DNA from 2 places in the Streptomyces sp. WMMB 714 genome. Region 2 is predicted to be linked to the other one. Evidence: predicted binding sites of a transcription regulator. Region 2 holds the regulator's gene; the other holds the start of a gene.
What was found. Region 2 encodes HrcA, which represses chaperone genes, less so after heat shock. Its sites were predicted from a motif close to TTNGCACTCNGNNNNNCNGAGTGCNAA; they were not measured.

Region 1: a site for HrcA is predicted at 4,317-4,343, ahead of groES (co-chaperone GroES). Genes of this name have one in related genera too.

What each region holds. Positions count from the first base shown of each region.
Region 1 is NZ_FMHJ01000019.1:64,107-71,936, reverse strand. Features, by position in the region: gene H181DRAFT_RS27065 (WhiB family transcriptional regulator) at 1-281, shown strand, start outside; gene H181DRAFT_RS27060 (MOSC domain-containing protein) at 544-1,203, shown strand; gene H181DRAFT_RS27055 (SDR family NAD(P)-dependent oxidoreductase) at 1,224-1,997, shown strand; gene groL (chaperonin GroEL) at 2,121-3,752, opposite strand; gene groES (co-chaperone GroES) at 3,861-4,169, opposite strand; gene H181DRAFT_RS27040 (class I SAM-dependent methyltransferase) at 4,420-5,646, shown strand; gene H181DRAFT_RS27035 (hypothetical protein) at 5,681-5,929, opposite strand; gene tsaD (tRNA (adenosine(37)-N6)-threonylcarbamoyltransferase complex transferase subunit TsaD) at 5,926-7,101, opposite strand; gene rimI (ribosomal protein S18-alanine N-acetyltransferase) at 7,094-7,588, opposite strand; gene tsaB (tRNA (adenosine(37)-N6)-threonylcarbamoyltransferase complex dimerization subunit type 1 TsaB) at 7,633-7,830, opposite strand, start outside.
Region 2 is NZ_FMHJ01000003.1:348,716-356,545, reverse strand. Features, by position in the region: gene H181DRAFT_RS06940 (SpoIIE family protein phosphatase) at 1-1,733, shown strand, start outside; gene hemW (radical SAM family heme chaperone HemW) at 1,793-3,031, opposite strand; gene H181DRAFT_RS06930 (DUF3097 domain-containing protein) at 3,165-4,019, opposite strand; gene H181DRAFT_RS06925 (MBL fold metallo-hydrolase) at 4,031-4,804, opposite strand; gene hrcA (heat-inducible transcriptional repressor HrcA) at 5,015-6,031, shown strand; gene dnaJ (molecular chaperone DnaJ) at 6,032-7,165, shown strand; gene H181DRAFT_RS06910 (nitronate monooxygenase) at 7,322-7,830, shown strand, end outside.

The sequences.
Region 1 (7,830 bases), on a different contig from region 2:
CCAACGCCGACCTGTGGGACTGGCAGCTCCTGGCCGCGTGCCGCGGCGTCGACAGTTCGCTCTTCTTCCACCCGGAGGGAGAACGGGGCGCAGCCCGCAGCGCGCGTGAGGCTTCCGCGAAGGAGGTCTGCATGCGGTGCCCCGTCCGTTCGGAGTGCGCCGCCCACGCCCTGGCGGTGCGCGAGCCGTACGGCGTGTGGGGCGGGCTGACCGAGGACGAGCGCGAGGAGCTGATGGGCCGGGCCCGCAGCCGGCTCGTAGCCGTGCCCGACAGGAGCTGACGCCCAGCGGCCGCCCCGAGAAGAAACGTTTGCACCTGGCCGCTCGCCTGCCACCGCCGCCGCCGCAGCTGACGCTCCGAGGCCGTCCCCCGCCGCACACTCCGCTCCCCCGGCCGGCCTCTTGCTCCGCCCGCCGCTTCCGCCGTTCCGGCCGGCGTCTCGCTCCATCCCCCGAATGCAGCAGAGGACCGTGCTCGATGCGGACCGGGCCCTTGCCCGGGTCCTCTCGTGTGCGGTGTGCCGGCCCCGTAGCGTGAGCTCCATGGAGCTTCTGTCGGTCAACGTCGCAAAGCCGTACCCGGTCCCGTACACCGATGCTCCCGAAGGCGTCACCGGGATCGACAAACGTCCCGTGGACGGGCGGGTGCATGTCAGCGCACCGGGGCCCAAGGGCGTCGGAGGCAGCGCGCTCGCGGGCGACACCATCGGAGACCCCCGTCACCACGGCGGCAGCGACCAGGCCCTCTACGCCTTCGCACGCGAGGACCTCGACGGGTGGGGAGCCGAGCTGGGCCGCGAGTTCACCCACGGCTTCTTCGGCGAGAACCTCACCACACGCGGCGTCGACGTCAACGGGGCCCTCATCGGCGAGCGCTGGCGCATCGGCCCCGACGTCGTGGTGGAGGCGAACGCGGCGCGCATCCCGTGCCGTACGTTCGCGAGCTGGCTCGGCGAGCGCGGCTGGGTGAAGCGCTTCACGGAGAGGGCCGCGCCGGGGGCGTACCTGCGCGTGATCGAACCCGGTCGGATCGGCGCGGGGGACGAGATCCGCGTCGAGTACCGCCCCGACCACGAGGTGACGGTGGCCTTCCTCTTCCGCGCGCTCACCCTGGAGCCGGAGCTGCTGCCGCGGCTGCTGGCGGCCGGCGACGCGCTCCACCCCGAGGCCCGGCAGACGGCCCTGCGGCGTACGGCGCGCTGAGCGGGGGCTACCGTGCCCGCATGACGACTGCGTTGATCACTGGGGCGACGGCCGGGCTCGGCGCCGCGTTCGCCCGTCGGCTCGCACGCGACGGCCACGATCTTGTGCTGGTCGCGCGCGACGAGGAACGGCTGCGCGAACAGGCCGCCGCGATGCACGACCGGTACGGCGTGAACGCGTCGGTGGCGGTCGCCGACCTCTCGACGGAAGAGGGCATCTCCACCGTCGAGGAGCGGCTCACCGAGCAGGACCGGCCCGTCGATCTCCTCGTCAACAACGCGGGGTTCGCCAACAGGGACACCTTCCTGAAGGTCTCCGTCGAGGACGAGTTGACGATGCTGAAGGTGCACTGCGAGGCCGTGCTGCGGCTGACCTCGGCGGCTGCCGGGAGCATGCGTGCCAGGGGCCGGGGCGGTGTGGTGAACGTCGCCTCGCTCGCGGCCTTCGTACCGCGCGGGACGTACGGGGCGAGCAAGGCGTGGGTGGTGCAGTTCACGCAGGGCGTGGCGAAGGACCTGGCCGGTTCGGGCGTGCGGCTGATGGCGCTGTGCCCCGGCTTCGTGCGTACGGAGTTCCACAAGCGGGCCGGCATGGACGCCGGCGCCGTCCCCGGATGGATGTGGCTGGATGCCGACAAGGTGGCCGGCGCGGCGGTCAGGGACCTGGCCCGCGGCCGCACCCTCTCCATCCCCGGCGTCCGGTACAAGGTGCTGATGGGGGCGGCCAACCTGTTGCCGCGCGGCGTGCTCGCCCGTGCGTCCTCCAGCACGGGCCGCCGCTACGCACCGCGCTGAACAGAGCGCCCGGGGGCGTGCGGTGGCCGCGCCGCCCCGGGCGCACGCGAAGAGGCCCGGCGCCCCGGTTTCCCGGAGTGCCGGGCCTCTCGGCTCCCGGAGGGAGCGGGGCACGGACGGACGTCAGTGCGAGTGACCGTGGCCGTGGCCGTGGCCGCCCGCGGACTCCTCCTCGTCGGCCGGCTTCTCGATGACCAGCGTCTCGGTCGTCAGCAGCAGCGACGCGATCGAGGCGGCGTTCTCCAGCGCGGAGCGGGTGACCTTGACCGGGTCGATGACGCCGGCCTTGATCAGGTCGCCGTACTCGCCGGTCGCCGCGTTGAAGCCCTGGTTGCGGTCGAGGTCGGAGACCTTCGAGGTGATGACGTAGCCCTCGAGGCCCGCGTTCTCCGCGATCCAGCGCAGCGGCTCGACGACGGCGCGGCGGACGACGGCGACACCGGTGGCCTCGTCGTCAGCCTTGCCGAGCGAGCCCTCCAGCACCTTGGCGGAGTGCACGAGGCTGGCGCCACCACCTGCGACGATGCCCTCCTCGACCGCGGCGCGGGTCGCGGAGATGGCGTCCTCCAGACGGTGCTTCTTCTCCTTGAGCTCAACCTCGGTGGCGGCACCGACACGGATGACGCAGACGCCGCCGGCCAGCTTGGCCAGACGCTCCTGCAGCTTCTCGCGGTCCCAGTCCGAGTCCGTGACCTCGATCTCGCTCTTGATCTGAGCGACGCGGCCCTGCACGTCCTCGCTCTTGCCGGCACCGTCGACGATCGTCGTGTCGTCCTTGGTGACGGTGACGCGGCGGGCCGAGCCGAGCACGTCGAGACCGGCCTGGTCGAGCTTGAGGCCGACCTCCTCGGCGATCACGGTGGCGCCGGTGAGCGTCGCCATGTCGCCGAGCATCGCCTTGCGGCGGTCGCCGAAGCCGGGCGCCTTGACGGCGACGGCGTTGAACGTGCCGCGGATCTTGTTCACGACGAGGGTGGAGAGCGCCTCGCCCTCGACGTCCTCGGCGATGATCAACAGCGGCTTCGAGCTGCCGGCCTGCATGATCTTCTCAAGCAGCGGCAGCAGGTCCTGGATGGAGCTGATCTTGCCCTGGTGGATCAGGATGTACGGGTCGTCGAGGACGGCCTCCATACGCTCCTGGTCGCTCACCATGTACGGCGAGAGGTAGCCCTTGTCGAAGGCCATGCCCTCGGTGAAGTCGAGCTCCAGGCCGAAGGTCTGGGACTCCTCGACGGTGATGACGCCGTCCTTGCCGACCTTGTCCATCGCCTCGGCGATCAGCTCGCCGACCTGCTTGTCCTGGGCGGACAGGGCCGCGACGGAGGCGATGTCCTCCTTGGAGTCGATCGGGCGGGCGTTGGCGACCAGGTCGTCGGAGACGGCCTTGACCGCGGCGTCGATGCCCTTCTTCAGGGCGGCGGGGGAGGCGCCGGCGGCCACGTTGCGCAGGCCCTCGCGGACCAGTGCCTGGGCGAGCACGGTGGCGGTGGTGGTGCCGTCACCCGCGATGTCGTTGGTCTTGGTCGCCACCTCCTTCACCAGCTGCGCGCCGAGGTTCTCGTAGCCGTCCTCGACCTCGACCTCGCGGGCGATGGTGACGCCGTCGTTGGTGATGGTCGGGGCGCCGAACTTCTTGTCGATGACGACGTTGCGGCCCTTGGGGCCGATGGTGACCTTGACGGTGTCGGCGAGTGCGTTCACGCCCCGCTCGAGGGCGCGGCGGGCGTCCTCGTCGAACTTAAGAATCTTCGCCATGGGAGCTGTTGAGTCCTCTCGAACGAACCGCGCCCCGGACCCCCGGTACATCTCGTGATGCGGGAGGGACCGGGGCGCGGATCAGAAGTGTCTTCCGGCTTCGGTGACTTACTTCTCGACGATCGCGAGAACGTCGCGAGCCGAGAGGACGAGGTACTCCTCGCCGCTGTACTTCACCTCAGTGCCGCCGTACTTGCTGTAGAGCACGATGTCGCCGACGTTCACGTCGAGCGGCAGGCGGTCGCCATTCTCGAAGCGGCCCGGGCCGACAGCCAGGACCGTGCCCTCCTGGGGCTTCTCCTTGGCGGTGTCCGGAATGACCAGGCCCGAGGCCGTGGTCTCTTCAGCGTCGAGCGGCTGGACCACAATGCGGTCCTCAAGCGGCTTGATGGCAACCTTGCTGGCGGTCGTCACGATCCGACCTCCCCCTTCGGAGATCTCATCACGGGGTCTTATGTCTGGGGTGGCGAGTCGGTCGATCCGTCGTCGCGGGTGCCGGATCTTCCTGTCGCTCATAGCTGGCACTCACCCAGGGAGAGTGCCAGCGCCGACATTATGCCGCGGTTAGCACTCCGTCAACCAGAGTGCCAGGCGCCCGCGATCCGCGTGGCGCGGCGAGGCCCTCCCCGCCGACCGCGGAAGGGCGGCGGGGAGGGAGAATGAGCACGTGGATCGGGAGGCGTTCGCCGCGCTGCAGGGCGACGAAGGACAGGCGCTGCTCGCGTCGTTGGAGGACTACCGGCCGGAGGACGAACTGGCCGTCGCGACCCGGCTGCGGCGCGGCCACCCGCCGGAGCTCGTCTCGGCCGCGCTCGCACAGGCGCGGCTGCGGCAGCGGGCCGTGGCGAAGTTCGGCGCGCGGGACGCGGCGCGGATGTACTTCACTCCCGACGGTCTCGAACAGTCGACGCGCGCCGCTGTCGCCGAGTACAGGGCGGCGCGTTTCGCCGGGGGCGACGGGGAGCCGGGGGTGCGCGAACTGGCCGATCTGTGCTGCGGGATCGGTGGCGACGCCATCGCACTGGCGCGGGCCGGCGTGCGGGTGCTCGCCGTGGACCGCGACCCGCTGACCTGCGACGTGGCACGGGCGAACGCCGCCGCTCTGGGCCTGGCGGACCGTATAGAGGTCCGCTGCCAGGACGTCGGGGACGCCGACATCTCGGGCATGGACGCCGTGTTCGCCGATCCGGCCCGCCGGGGCGGGAGGGGCCGCATCTTCGACCCCGAGGCATACTCCCCTCCGCTGTCGTGGGCGGTGGAGGTGGCCGGGCGCGTCTCGCGCGCAGCGCTGAAGGTGGCGCCCGGCATCCCCCACGAGGCGGTCCCGCACGACGCGTCGGCGGAGTGGATCTCCGTCGGGGGCGAGGTGAAGGAGGCGGTGCTCTGGTTCGGGGAGATCCCCGATTCCGGCACCGGCAGCGCGACGGAGACACCACCCGTACGGGCGACGCTGCTGCCCGGCCCGCACACCCTCTCCTCGCGCGGGCTGCCGGATCCGCCCGCGGGGCCGATGGGCCGGTACCTCTACGAGCCCGACGGCGCGGTCGTCCGCGCCCACCTCGTGGCCGAGGCCGCCGAACAGCTCGGGGGCCACCTCATCGATCCGACGATCGCCTACGTGACCGGCGACGAAGCACACGTCTCGCCGTACGCGACCGGGTACGAGATCACCGACGTCCTGCCGTTCAACCTGAAGCGGCTCCGAGCCGTGCTGCGCGACCGGGGCGTCGGGACGGCCACCATCAAGAAGCGCGGCTCCGCCGTCGACCCTGCCGAACTGCGCAAGAAGCTCCGGCTGGAGGGGCCGGGCTCGTGCACCGTCTTCCTGACGCGCGTCGCGGGGGCGCCCACGATGCTGCTGGGGCATCCGCTGCGGTCCGGGCCGGCTGCCTGAACACGCTTCCGCGTCGACGTGCCCTCCTGACGGGTCAGACCTGCTCGAAGCGCCAGCGGTGAACGGGACGGGCCGTCAACTCCGCCGGCGGGTCCGGGAGTTCGGGCAGCTCGGCGGAGAGTCCGGTCGGCCACCAGGTGATGACGAGCACGCGTCCGCCGGGCGCCGTGTAGTGCTCACGGCGAGCCGGTCGCCGTTCGAGCGCGCTTGCCCGCGCCCACTCCAGGAGGTCGCCGCCGCGGCCCTCCGCGGCCTTCGCCTCCCACATCAGCGCGACCGTCATGAGTAGAGGTTCTTCCGGCTGAGCTCGTGCACGTGGTCGTGGTCGTGGTCGTGTGTGCTGCCGTGCTCGTGGCTGCCCGTGCCGCCCCGGGAGCCGCCGTGCGAGGGCGCGTTCCCTCCGGGCGTGCCGCTGCCCGGCAGGTGCGGCTCCGTGACGGGCAGCGAGGAGTCGGCGGGCAGGTCCCAGTCGGAGGGGGCCCGGCGGCGGGCGACCATCTCCGCGCCCAGAGCCGCGACCATCGCACCGTTGTCGGTGCACAACTTGGGACGCGGCACCCGCAGCGTGATGCCGGCCGCGGCGCAGCGCTCCTCGGCCATGGAGCGCAGCCGGGAGTTGGCGGCGACACCGCCGCCGATCATCAGGTTGTCGACGCCTTCGTCCTTGCACGCGCGGACGGCCTTGCGCGTGAGCACGTCGGTGACCGCTTCCTGGAAGGAGGCGCTCACGTCCCGGACGGGCACCTCCTCCCCCGCGTTGCGCTTGGCCTCGATCCACCGTGCGACGGCCGTCTTCAGGCCGGAGAACGAGAAGTCGTACGGAGCGTCGCGGGGGCCGGTCAGGCCGCGCGGGAAGGCGATGGCCTCCGGGTCGCCTTCGCGGGCGTACCTGTCGATGACGGGGCCGCCGGGGAAGCCGAGGTCGAGCACGCGGGCGACCTTGTCGAAGGCCTCGCCCGCCGCGTCGTCGATCGTGGAGCCGAGGGGGCGCACGTCAGCGGTGATGTCGGGCGCGAGCAGCAGCGACGAGTGCCCGCCGGAGACGAGCAGCGCCATGGTCGGTTCGGGCAGCGCTCCGTGTTCGAGCTGGTCGACGCAGATGTGCGAGGCCAGATGGTTCACGCCGTAGAGAGGCTTGCCGAGGGCGTACGCGTACGCCTTCGCTGCGCTGACGCCCACGAGCAGGGCGCCCGCCAGCCCGGGTCCGGCCGTCACGGCGATCCCGTCCAGGTCGGACGCGGAGACGCGGGCCTCGCGCAGGGCGCGCTCGATGGTGGGGACCATGGCCTCCAGGTGCGCCCGGCTGGCCACCTCGGGCACCACGCCGCCGAAGCGCGCGTGCTCGTCCACGCTCGATGCGACGGCGTCGGCGAGCAGCGTGTGGCCGCGGACGATGCCGACGCCGGTCTCGTCGCACGAGGTCTCGATTCCGAGGACGAGTGGTTCGTCAGCCATGGCTCCTGGTTCCTTCGGAGAGGGACGGGGTGGTGTCGGAGAGCTCCAGACGCATCACCAGGGCGTCGACGCCGCCGGGCTGGTAGTAGCCGCGGCGTACCCCGACGGCGGTGAATCCGAAGCGTTCGTACAGGCGCTGGGCCGGGGCGTTGTCCACGCGGACCTCCAGCAGCACTTCGTGGCAGGCGCGGTCGACGGCGGCGTCGAGCAGGGCGCGCAGCAGGCGGGCGCCGAGGCCCGTTCCGCGGTGGGAGGGCAGCACCCCGATCGTCTGGATGTCGCCGGTGCCGCCGACCGCCGCCAGTCCGCCGTACCCGACGAGGACGGGGCCCCGCCCGGTGGGCGCCTCGGCCACGAGATAGCGGCGAGTGGCGTCCGGGCCGCGCGCGTGGGCCAGTTCGGACCAGAACAGAGCGGCCGACCAGGCGTCCTCCGGGAAGAGGGCCCTTTCGAGCTCGAGGACGCCTTCGATGTCCCACCAGCGCATCTCGCGGAGTTCGACGCCCGCGTCCGCGCCGGCACCCGCTCCGGTCACCTCGGCGTGACCACCTTGTAGTTGGCGGGGACGCGGGCGTCGGGGCGGCGCAGGTAGAGCGGCCGCGGAGGGAGGAACTCCTCGCCCTTCGCCAGCTTCTCGCCGGCGAGGCACGCGAGCGCCGCGGCCGACTGGTCGAGCGGCAGATCCGTGCGCAGGCCCTTGAACGTCTCCTCGTACAGCCGCGCGCCCGC
Region 2 (7,830 bases):
GAGTGCGCCTGGAGTGCCGCCACGAGGGCGAGGCCCTGGTCGTCGAGGTCGAGGACAGGCACCCCACGCGTGCGGTGGAGACCCGTGCGCCCGCCGATCCGGAGGCGGGCGGCGGGAGCGTCCCCGGCTACGGGCTGCGCCTGGTCGCCGCGCTCGCCGAGGAGTGGGGCGTCAGCTACCGCAGGAGCGGCAAGACGGTCTGGTTCCGGCTGCCCTGGCAGCCCGGGGAGGCTCCGGAGGAGGGCATGCCGGCGGGCCGCGCCGCGGAGCAGCCGGCTGACCGTCCGGGGGGCGGTGCGGACGGCGCTCCCGCCACCGTCCGGCTGCCCAGGCAGGCGGACGGCACCGGTGACCGCGCGGACGCCGCGCGCCCCGCCCTCGGCGAACCGGACCGCACGGACAGCGACGCCGCGGCGCCCGTCCCGCCGGGCCAGGAGCTGAGCCTGACGGGCAGGCTCGCACCGAGTTCGCTGCGCCCCGCGCAGGGCGCCCAGTGGGGTACGGACTGGGTCAACCACGGCATCCTCTCCTTCCTGGCGGAGGCGTCCGACCTGCTCGCCGGGCAGACGGACGAGGACCGAGTGGCGTCCCTGGCCGGGCAGTTGCTGGTGCCGCGCTTCGCCGACTGGTGCGCCGTGTGGCTCGCCGACGCCGATACGCCCGCCCCGCCCCGGCTGGCGCGCGTGTGGCACTCCCAGGAGGACCGCATGGACGAACTCCGTGCGGAACTCGAGAAGTCGCCTCCCGCGCTGTCGAAGCGGACGCTCTCCGGGCAGGCCGTCCCCCTGCCGTGGCCCGGGCAGGCGTCCGCGTACGGGCCGGGCGGCGCCGCTGTGGGCTGCCGTCTCGCCGTGGGCGGACGCACGGTCGGCAGCCTCGTCATAGGGCGTGCGGGCCTGGTGCGCCTCCCCGACGAAGTGATCGGCATCGTCGAGGACTTCGCACGCCGTGTCGCTCTCGCCGTGCTCTCCGCACGGCGCTACACCCGGCAGGCGACCATCAGCCGGGTGCTCCAGCGTGGTCTGCTGCCGACCGGTGACGTGGCCATCCCCGGCGTGGCGACCTCGGTCGTCTACGAACCCGCGGGTGAGGGCTCGTGGGCCGGGGGCGACTTCTACGACTTCTTCGAAGTGGGCGACGGGCGCTGGCGGTTCGCGCTCGGCGACGTGTGCGGGAACGGCCCCGAAGCCGCCGTCGTCACCGGTCTGGCCCGGCCGGTGCTGCGGCTGCTGGCACGCGAGGGGTACGACGTCCGGCAGGTCATGGACCGCCTCAACCGGGAGGTGGGCGAGCAGACCCGGTTCCTGTCACTCGTCTACGGGGAGCTGGCGCCCCTCCCGGACGGCGGCGTGGAGTGCACGCTGGTGTGCGCGGGCCATCCGCTCCCCCTGGTGCGGACGCTCTCGGGCGAGGTGCGGGCGGCGGCGGAGCCGCAACTGCTGCTCGGCGTCGTGGAGGACGTCGGCTACGAGAGTCAGAGCGTGGTCCTGCGGCCGGGCGAGACGCTGCTGTGCGTGACGGACGGAGTCACGGAACGGCGGTCCGGCGCCCGGCAGTTCGACGACGGCGACGGCCTGTCCGCGGTGCTGGCCGGTTGCGGGGGACTGTCCGCCGCGGCGACGGCCGAGCGGGTCCGCCGCGCGGTCCACGACTTCGGGGACGGAGCCCCCGTGGACGACCTGGCGATGCTCGTACTGCGGGCACGCGAACCGCGGGCACGCGAAGAGGGCTGATCCGGCCCGCCGGCCCTGGGCTCGTGCCGCACGCGCGGTCCCGCCGGGCCGCGCGAGGGTCAGTCGACCAGGTCGCGCACGACGGCGTCGGCCAGCAGCCGCCCCCGCAGCGTCAGCACCGCCCGCCCCCGCTCGTACGGCCCGGCTTCGAGCAGGCCGTCGGCGAGCGCACGCCGGGCGGCGGACGCACCGTCCGGAGCGAGCAGGTCCAGCGGGCAGCCGGCCTCGAGGCGCAGCTCCAGGAGGATCCGCTCCACGCGCCGGTCCTCCGGACCGAGGACCTCGCGGCCCGCGCCGGGGGAGCGGCCCCCCGCCAGGGCCTGCGCGTAGGCCGCCGGGTGCTTGACGTTCCACCAGCGCACCCCGCCCACGTGGCTGTGGGCGCCCGGTCCGCCGCCCCACCAGTCCGCGCCCGTCCAGTACAGCTCGTTGTGCCGGCAGGGGGCGGAAGGGTCGTTCGCGGCAGCCCAGTTGGAGACCTCGTACCAGGTCAGGCCCGCGGCGGTGAGCGTCTCGTCCGCGATGAGGTAGCGGTCCGCGTGCACGTCGTCGTCCGTCATGGGGACCTCGCCGCGGCGGATGCGGCGGGCGAGCTGCGTGCCCTCCTCGACGATCAGGGCGTAGGCCGAGACGTGGTCGGGCGAGGCGGCGAGAGCCGCGTCGAGGGAGGCGCGCCAGTCGTCGTCCGTCTCGCCGGGCGTTCCGTAGATCAGGTCGAGGTTGACGTGGGTGAAGCCGGCGGCTCGTGCCTCCTTCACGCACGCCTGCGGGCGCCCGGGGGTGTGGGTGCGGTCCAGGACCTCCAGGACGTGGGCGCGTGCGCTCTGCATGCCGAAGGAGATCCGGTTGAAGCCCGCGGCCCGCAGCTCCGCCAGGTAGCGGGCGTCCACCGATTCGGGGTTCGCCTCGGTCGTCACCTCGGCGCCGGGCGCCAGCCCGAACTCGTCCCGCACGGCGGAGAGCATCCGCGCGAGGTCGCCGGCCGGGAGGAGGGTCGGTGTGCCGCCGCCGACGAAGACCGTCTCCACGGGGCGCGGATCGTCCCCGAGCACCTTGCGGGCGAGGCGGATCTCGTCGGTCAGGGTCGCGGCGTAGTTCTCGCGGGAGGCGAGGACGCCCCCGGCACCGCGCAGCTCGCCTGCGGTGTAGGTGTTGAAGTCGCAGTAGCCGCAGCGTGTGGCGCAGTACGGCACGTGCAGGTAGAAGCCCAGGGGCCGGTCTTCGCGGCCGGCCAGGGCTTCCGGCGGCAGTGCGCCGCTCTCGGGCACGGGCTCGCCGTCGGGCAGTGCGGAGGGCATGCGCCCCATTGTCCGTGACGGGCGGACGGTCCACGACGACGGGCGGGCGCTCCGCTGCGGCGGACCGTCCGGCAAGCGGGGACGGGCCGGGCCCGGCGGGCGCCGCGAGGGCCTGGCGGCCGGGCCCCGCGGCTCAGGAGAAGCCGACCGTCACGTGGTCGATGAGCTGCTCGACCCTGCCGAGCAGCGCCGGCTCCAGATCGCGGTAGGTCCGCACGCGGCCGAGGATGCGCTGCCACGCCGCCCCCGTGTTCTCGGGCCAGCCCAGCGCCCTGCACACGCCGGTCTTCCAGTCCTGCCCGTGCGGCACCCGCGGCCAGGCGTCGATCCCCACGGACGACGGCTTCACGGCCTCCCAGATGTCGATGTAGGGGTGGCCGACCACCAGGACGTGGTCGCCAGTGACCTCCGCCGCGATGCGGGACTCCTTCGACCCCGGCACGAGGTGGTCGACCAGCACGCCGAGGCGCGCGTCCGGGCCCGGGTCGAACTCCCGCACGACGGCGGGAAGATCGTCGACGCCCTCCAGGTACTCGACCACCACGCCCTCGATGCGCAGATCGTCGCCCCAGACCTTCTCGACAAGCTCCGCGTCGTGCCGCCCCTCGACGTAGATGCGGCCCGCACGCGCCACTCGGGCCCGGGCCCCCGGCACCGCCAGCGATCCCGACGCGGTGCGCCGGGGCGCCGCCGCGTCCCCGCTTCCGGCACGGGCGCCGCCGGAAGGCCGCTGCGGCCCGACGAGCGTGACCGTCCTGCCCTCCAGCAGGAAGCCGCGCGGTTCCATGGGGAAGACGCGGTGCTTGCCGAACCGGTCCTCGAGGGTGACGGTCGGCCCCTCCGCCGTCTTCTCCGTGCGGATCACCGCGCCGCAGTAGCCCGTGGTGATCTCCTCCACCACCAGCCCCGGGTCGGCCGGGACCTCCGGCACGGGCTGCCGCTTCTTCCACGGCGGGGTCAGGTCGGAGTCATAGGAACGGCTGCGCATGACGGCATTCTTCACGACCGAGCGAAGCGCCGCGCCAGACCGTCCCGTTGCGCGCGTACGAAAGCCGCGTCCACGACGGCGCCGTGCCCCGGCACGTACAGCGCGTCCTGCCCGCCGAGCGACAGCAGCCGGTCCAGGGTGGCAGGCCACAGGGCGGGCGCGGCGTCGGGGCCGGCCTGCGGCTCACCGGACTCCTCGACGAGGTCTCCGCAGAAGACGACCGTCCTGCCGTCCGCGCCGCCCTCGCCCGTGCCGCGCACCACGACCGCCAGATCGTGCGGGCTGTGCGCGGCGCCCAGGTCCACCAGCACCACCTCCCGCCCGCCCGGCGACAGCGTGAGCTCGCCGCCGACCGTGTGCCCGGGCACGACCAGGGACTCCGCCGACGCCGCCGCCTCATCCCCCGGCATGCCGTGGTGCTCCGCGTCCTGGCGCAACTCCTCGCGGGCGCCGGCCAGATGGACGTCCATGCCGCCGGCCGCGTAGATCCGCGCCGCGGTGAACGACGCCGCCCCCAGTACGTGGTCGAAGTGCGGATGCGTGAGCACCACACGGGTCACGGGCAGCCCGAACATGCCGAGCAGCTCGTCGCGGACGCGCGCGCCCTCCTCGACGCTCGCTCCCGCGTCCACCAGCAGCAGCCCCGACGTGCCGCGCACCGCGCCCACCGTCGCGTCCCAGCGGGGGAGCCGGCGCCGCACCACACCCGGCGCCAGCTCCTCCCAGCCGCTCGCGGAGCGCACACCGGCCGCGGGCGTTCCCGCGTCTTCCATGTCTGCGGCCATGCGGTGACGCTAACGGGAGTCCCCGGAATCCGTGCGCGCGGTACCTTCAATCGGGCGGCTCTTGCCCCGGCCACGGCTACCGGCCGTACACTGACCCAGGGGATCTGGCACTCCGTCGGGGAGAGTGCCAAGGACGCAGGAGACGGCCGGCGGCCGGAGGCACTGCGCCCCCAGTGCGAGCGCGGCAAGGCTGGACGGGAGGTGTGCGCGTTGCTCAGTGAACGCAGGCTCGAAGTTCTGCGCGCGATCGTCCAGGACTACGTGGGCACGGAGGAACCCGTGGGTTCCAAGGCGCTGACGGAGCGGCACAACCTCCAGGTCTCGCCGGCGACGGTGCGCAACGACATGGCGGTCCTGGAGGACGAGGGGTACATCGCGCAGCCCCACACCAGCGCGGGCCGTATCCCGACGGACAAGGGCTACCGCCTCTTCGTCGACAAGCTGGCCGGCGTGAAGCCGCTGTCCTCCCCGGAGCGCAAGGCGATCCAGAACTTCCTCGAGGGCGCCGTCGACCTCGACGACGTGGTGGGGCGCACGGTGCGTCTGCTGGCGCAGCTGACCAGGCAGGTCGCCGTCGTGCAGTACCCGTCGCTGACCCGCTCCACGGTGCGGCACGTCGAGCTGCTCTCGCTCGCCCCGGCCCGGCTGATGCTGGTGCTGATCACCGACACCGGCCGTGTCGAGCAGCGCCTCGTCGACACCCCGGCCCCGATGAGCGAGGACTCCCTCGCCGATCTTCGCGCACGGCTGAACAGCCGGGTCGTGGGTCAGCGCTTCACGGACGTACCCTCCCTGGTGCAGGACCTTCCGGAGGCTTTCGACGGCGACGACCGGGGCACGGTCTCGACCGTGCTCGCGACCCTGCTGGAGACCCTGGTCGAGGAGACGGAGGAGCGGCTGATCATCGGCGGCACCTCCAACCTCACCCGCTTCGGGCACGACTTCCCCCTGACGATCCGGCCGGTGCTGGAGGCGCTGGAGGAGCAGGTCGTGCTGCTGAAGCTGCTCGGAGAGGCGAAAGACCCCGGAATGACCGTAAGAATCGGGCATGAGAATGCCCACGAAGGGCTGAGTTCCACGTCGGTGGTTTCGGTCGGCTACGGTTCGGGCGACGAAGCAGTCGCCAAGCTCGGCGTGGTCGGACCGACCCGCATGGACTACCCCGGAACGATGGGAGCTGTACGCGCAGTGGCACGGTACGTCGGACAGATCCTCGCGGAGTCGTAAGTGGCGGCGGACTACTACGCGGTCCTCGGCGTGCAGCGCGACGCCTCGCAGGACGAGATCAAGAAGGCCTTCCGCAGGCTGGCGCGCGAACTGCACCCGGACGTCAATCCGGACCCGAAGACGCAGGAGCGGTTCAAGGAGATCAACACCGCTTACGAGATCCTCTCGGACCCGCAGAAGAAGCAGGTCTACGACCTCGGCGGCGACCCGACGGGCGGTGCCGGCGGCGCTGGCGGCGGCTTCGGCGGAGCGGGCTTCGGCAACTTCTCCGACATCATGGACGCCTTCTTCGGGACGGCCTCGCAGCGGGGCCCCAGGTCCCGTACGCGGCGCGGCCAGGACGCCATGATCCGGCTCGACATCGACCTGGAGGAGTCGGCCTTCGGCACCACGAAGGAGATCCAGGTCGACACGGCGGTCGTCTGCAACACCTGCAGCGGCGAGGGCGCGGCGCCCGGCACCTCGGCGCAGACCTGCGACATGTGCCGCGGGCGGGGCGAGGTCTCCCAGGTGACGCGCTCCTTCCTGGGCCAGGTCATGACGTCGCGTCCGTGCCCGCAGTGCCAGGGGTTCGGCACGGTCGTGCCGACGCCCTGCCCCGAGTGCGCCGGCGACGGCCGCATCCGTTCGCGCCGCAGCCTGACGGTGAAGATCCCCGCGGGCGTGGACAACGGCACCCGCATCCAGCTCGCGGGCGAGGGCGAGGTCGGCCCGGGCGGCGGCCCGGCGGGCGACCTGTACGTCGAGATCCACGAGAAGTCGCACTCGACGTTCCAGCGGCGGGGCGACGACCTGCACTGCACGGTGACCATCCCCATGACGGCGGCGGCGCTCGGCACGAAGGTGCCGCTGGAGACGCTGGACGGCGTGGAGGAGGTCGACATCCGCCCGGGTACGCAGTCCGGCCAGTCGATCCCGCTGCACGAGCGCGGCATCACGCATCTGCGGGGCGGCGGGCGCGGCCAGCTGATCGTCCACGTCGAGGTGACGACGCCGAACAACCTGGAGCCGGAGCAGGAGGAGCTGCTGCGTCGGCTGGCGAAGCTGCGCGGCGAGGAGCGGCCCACCGGGCAGTTCCAGCCCGGCCAGCAGGGGCTCTTCTCCCGTCTCAAGGACGCGTTCAACGGCCGCTGAGCGGCGGCGGGTTGACGTCCACGCGGATTCGGGCCGCCCCGCCGCGCCCACCCGGCCGGTGCCTGCGCGGCGGGTGCCGGGCTCTCCCGGGGCGGCGGGCTCCGGGGCGGGGCGGTACCCGCGAGGCGTGGATGTGCCGCGTGGCAGGATGAACGCATGTCCATCCCGCTGAGCGCGCTCTCCGACTTCACGGAGCATCCGATCGTGCAGGCACCCATGGCGGGCGGCGTGTCCTGTCCGGAACTGGCGGGCAAGGTCAGCGAGTCGGGCGGACTGGGCTTCCTCGCCGCCGGCTACAAGACGCCGGAAGCCATGTACGAGGACATCAAGCAGCTGCGCGGACTCACCCAACGCCCGTTCGGCGTCAACCTGTTCATGCCGCAGCCCGACCACGCCGACGCGGGCTCCCTGGAGCGCTACCGCGCCCAGCTCGGCGGCGAGGCGATGTGGTACGAGACGGAGCTCGGCGACACGGACCACGCCACCGACGACGCCTACGAGGCGAAGCTCGCGATCCTCTTCGACGACCCCGTCCCCGTCGTCTCCTTCACCTTCGGCTGCCCCACGCGGGGCGTGCTGGAGCGCTTCCACAAGCGCGGCACCTACACGGTGGTGACGGTCACCTCCGTCGGTGAGGCGCAGGTCGCGGAGTGGTCGGGGGCCGA